2 regions of the Streptacidiphilus cavernicola genome follow, and region 2 is predicted to be linked to the other one. Evidence: riboswitches for the same ligand, from Rfam matches in the RefSeq annotation. Region 2 holds a riboswitch; the other holds the start of a gene.
What was found. A riboswitch is a leader RNA that binds a small molecule or an ion and turns the genes downstream of it on or off. The one in region 2 is predicted to bind glycine.
Positions count from the first base shown of each region.

Region 1: it holds a riboswitch for glycine, as region 2 does, so the genes downstream of both, gcvP (aminomethyl-transferring glycine dehydrogenase) here and gcvT (glycine cleavage system aminomethyltransferase GcvT) in region 2, are expected to answer to the same signal.

Region 1 covers NZ_JBHFAB010000032.1:13,013-15,189, forward strand. Annotated here, with positions in the region: gene ACEZDE_RS30620 (PRC and DUF2382 domain-containing protein) at 1-721, opposite strand, end outside; glycine riboswitch at 928-1,019, shown strand; glycine riboswitch at 1,020-1,123, shown strand; gene gcvP (aminomethyl-transferring glycine dehydrogenase) at 1,177-2,177, shown strand, end outside.
Region 2 covers NZ_JBHFAB010000024.1:75,592-77,768, reverse strand. Annotated here, with positions in the region: gene ACEZDE_RS26905 (enhanced serine sensitivity protein SseB) at 1-744, opposite strand, end outside; glycine riboswitch at 924-1,038, shown strand; gene gcvT (glycine cleavage system aminomethyltransferase GcvT) at 1,238-2,177, shown strand, end outside.

The sequences.
Region 1 (2,177 bases), on a different contig from region 2:
TGTCCGCGCTCTGCGCGGCGGCGCGGGGGAGCGGGTCGCTGAGCGGATCCGTGAGCGGGTCGGTCAGCGGGTCGGGGCGCGGCGCGGCCTTGGCCAGCGAGGGGGTCGGCTCGGCCGGGGCGGACTGCGCCGACGACGGGGACGCCATGAAGGCGGCGGTGCGGCTGGTGTCCGCGGCGGCCGGGGCCGGGCGGCCGACGGCCTCGGCGGGCTGGGTCCTGGCCGGGGCGGGCGGGGCGATCGGGGTGCGTCCGTCGGTACCCGAGGCGGTCGCGGCGACAGCGGCGGCGGCAGCGGCCGGGGCGGCGGCGCCCGCGGTGCCGGTCGCCGCAGCCGCGCTGCCCGGCGCGGCAGCGGCCGGGGAGCCCTTGGCCGCTGCCTCGCCCGCACCGGACTTGCCGTTGCCCTCCGGCACGTCCAGGCCGTAGTAGCGGTAGAGCTGCAGCTCCTGCTCGGGTGAGAGGTGCTGGCCCACGCCGAAGTCGGGGGAGTCCTTCACCTGGGACTTGTCGTAGGGGACGCGCAGTTCGTCGCTGACGAACTCGCTGCTGGTCAGTGGAACGAAGGCGTCGCGGCCGAACAGTCCGGTGCGGACCGCGGCCCACTCGGGACGGCCGGAGGCGTCGTCGAGGTACACCTCGTCGACGGTGCCGATCTTGTCGCCGTTGCGGTCCACGGCCTTGTGGCCGATCAGGTCCCTGGGGTCGATATCGGTCTGCACGCTCGTCCACTCCTCACGGCGGGGATGCGCCCTGTCCGATCGCGCCGTCCGATCGCGCACGCGCGCAGCCACTCAGGGCAATACTGGTCAACTCATACGAAAAGGCACAAAGATCGATTTGTCGAGCGCTGGGCTGCCGTGCGGGTGTGTCGCTGGGCCATTCGAGCTCGGCATGGGGCACGCTGATAGTCTTGGCGGTGACCGGTCGAGCGCGCGCGGGAGAGTCCGTGCACCGCCGCGGCGCCGAAGGAGCAACTCCTCCCCGGAATCTCTCAGGCATCCGTACCGTGCGCGCGAGGTCAACTCTGGAAAGCAGCGGTCCGTCCAGCACGGCCGCTCACCGACGGTGAAAACCGGCCTCGGCCGGTGAAGCTCTCAGGTTCACATGACAGAGGGGGAGGTCGTCCCGGCACACCCACTGTGCCACTCGGGTCCGACCAGGAGGCTTCCCCGCCATGAGCTCCCCGACTTCCCCCTTCGACCAGTCGCTGTTCGAGCACCGGCACATCGGGCCCGACGCCGACGCGCAGGCCAAGATGCTGGCCCAGGTCGGCTACAGCAGCCTGGACGAGCTGACCGCCGCCGCCGTCCCGGCCGCGATCCGCAGCCTGGAGGCGCTGGACCTGCCCGCCGCCCGCTCCGAGGCCGAGGTGCTGGCCGAGCTGCGCGAGCTGGCCGGGCGCAACCAGGTGCTGCGCCCCATGATCGGACTCGGCTACCACGGCACCTTCACCCCGCCGGTGATCCTCCGCAACGTGCTGGAGAACCCGTCCTGGTACACCGCGTACACGCCGTACCAGCCGGAGATCTCGCAGGGGCGGCTCGAAGCGCTGATCAACTTCCAGACCGTGGTGGCCGACCTCACCGGGCTGCCCACCTCCGGCGCCTCGCTGCTGGACGAGGGCACCGCCGCGGCCGAGGCGGTCGCGCTGGCCCGCCGGGTCGGCAAGGTCAAGGGCGGCGTCTTCGTGATCGACGCGGACACCCTGCCGCAGACCGTCGCGGTGATCCGGACCCGCGCCGTCCCGGCGGGCGTGGAGACCGTGGTCGCCGACCTCAGCGCGGGCATCCCGGCGGAGCTGGCCGAGCGCGGCGTCTTCGGCGTGCTGCTGCAGTACCCGGGCGCGTCCGGCGCGGTCCGCGACCTCGCGCCGGTGATCGCGCAGGCGCACGGCCTCGGCGCGATCGTCGCGGTGGCCGCCGACCTGCTGGCGCTGACCCTGATCGCCTCCCCCGGCTCGCTCGGCGCGGACATCGCGATCGGCACCACCCAGCGCTTCGGCGTCCCGATGGGCTTCGGCGGGCCGCACGCCGGCTACATGGCGGTCCGCGCCGAGTACGCCCGCAGCCTGCCCGGCCGCCTGGTCGGCGTCTCGGTCGACGCGGACGGCAACCGCGCCTACCGGCTGGCGCTGCAGACCCGCGAGCAGCACATCCGCCGCGAGAAGGCCACCAG
Region 2 (2,177 bases):
GTCACCGACCGGGTCGTAGGCGGAGTCGAGCAGGACCACGTCCAGCGCCCAGGGCAGCGGCTCCGCGCCGAGCGCCCGGCCCAGCGCGGCCACCACGGCGTCCCGCAGCTCCGGGGTCTCCGGCAGCGCGCGGTCCAACTCGACCCCGACGAACAGCTTCTCCGGCTCGGCCTCGACCTGCGCCAGCACCCGACGGGCCGTCAGCACCAGCCCGGTGCCCGCGAGTTCGTTGACCGCGGCGGCGAGGAAGCCGAGCGGCTCCTCATGGGGCTCCGGCTGGCGCAGGCCGACCCTGGCGCCCTCCGGCAGCGGGGCGCCGTGCGAACCGACCACCGGTCCGGCCACGACCGCGCCCGCCCGCAGCTCGACCACCCCGGCCGCGGGGATCGGGATGCCCACCGCGCCCTCCGGGTTGACCACGATGCCGACGCCCAGCGGCATCCCCAGCGCCAGCTCGTGCACCGGGGCGACGGTGAACGCCATGTTCCCGGCGATCCGGCGGAACTGGTCCTCGGAGCTGAACACCGGCACGAAGGGCTGTCCGGCCAGCTCGGTGGTCGGCAGCGCCAGCGTCCCGCCGTCCGGGCCGCGGCCGCCGGGCAGCGGGACCCAGACCTGGCTCCGCCGCAGCACCTCCACCACCCGGGGGGTCGCCCCCGGGTCGCCGACCGCGGCGACCAGCACCCGCTCCAGCTCGTTCGCGGGCCAGCCCTGGGCCTGCGCCGGGATCGTCGGGTGCTGCATCTGTCTGCTACCGCCGTTCGCTCTGCCGTTCGCTCTGCCGTGCGCTCTGCCGTGTCGTCGCCGCACGGTCGTGCCCGCAGGCCAGGGTAGCGGGAGGGCCGGGCCGGGTCAGCGTGTCGCACGGTCCGGGGGCCGGGCATGCCATGATGGGCGCGGTCCACAACTTCACACAGGCCGTTTCAGCCCGCGCGGGAGAGCCAGGCCGTCCCCCGGACCCGTCCGGAGGGGCGCAGTCGGCGCCGAAGGAGCAAGCCCTCCCCGGAATCTCTCAGGCACAGCTACCGCACGGGTGAGGCATATCTGGAAAGCGGCCGGCGCGCTCCTCGGAGCAGCGAGCCCGGCCCACCAACGGTGCAAGCCGCACCCCGCCCGCCCCCGACCCGCCGCTCGCGGCACCGCCCCGGGGCCGGACGGACGCGGTGAAGCTCTCAGGTCGCAGCGACAGAGGGGGAGCCCTGCCGCAGCATGTCCTTGAGAGCTTAGGAGCGCCCCCATGAGCCTGCGACACACCGCACTCGACACCCTCCATCGCGCCCTCGGCGCGACCATGACCGACTTCGCCGGCTGGGACATGCCGCTGCGGTACGGCAGCGAGCGCGAGGAGCACATCGCCGTCCGTACCCGGGCCGGGCTGTTCGACCTCTCCCACATGGGCGAGATCGCCGTGGTCGGCCCGCAGGCCGGGGAACTGCTGGACCACGCGCTGGTCGGCTTCGTCTCCGCGCTCGGCCTGAACCGCGCCCGCTACACCATGATCTGCGCCGAGGACGGCGGCATCCTGGACGACCTGATCGTCTACCGCACCGACCAGGACGCGTTCCTGGTCGTCGCCAACGCCTCCAACGCCCAGTTGGTGCTGGACCAGCTGACCGCCCGCGCGGAGGGCTTCGACGCCGTCGTACGGGACGACCGGGACGCCTACGCGCTGATCGCGATCCAGGGCCCGGAGGCCACCGCGATCCTGGCCTCGCTCACCGACGCGGACCTGCCGGGGCTGAAGTACTACACCTGCCTCCCCGCCACCGTGGCCGGCCGTCCGGCGCTGCTGGCCAGGACCGGCTACACCGGCGAGGACGGCTTCGAGCTGTTCACCGCCCCCGGCGACGCCGAGCACCTGTGGTCCGCGCTGTCCGCCGCGGGCGCCCCGGCCGGGCTGGTCCCGTGCGGGCTCTCCTGCCGCGACACGCTGCGGCTGGAGGCCGGGATGCCGCTGTACGGGCACGAGCTGAGCACCGCGCTCACCCCCTTCGACGCCGGGCTCGGCCGGGTGGTCCGCTTCGACAAGACCACCAACGGCGGCGCGTTCGTCGGCCGGGCCGCGCTGGAGAAGGCCGCGGCCGAGTCCGCGGTGCCGGCCGGGGGCAGCGGGAAGGGACGGGTGCTGGTCGGCCTGGTCTCCTCCGGCCGCCGGGTGCCGCGCGCCGAGATGGACG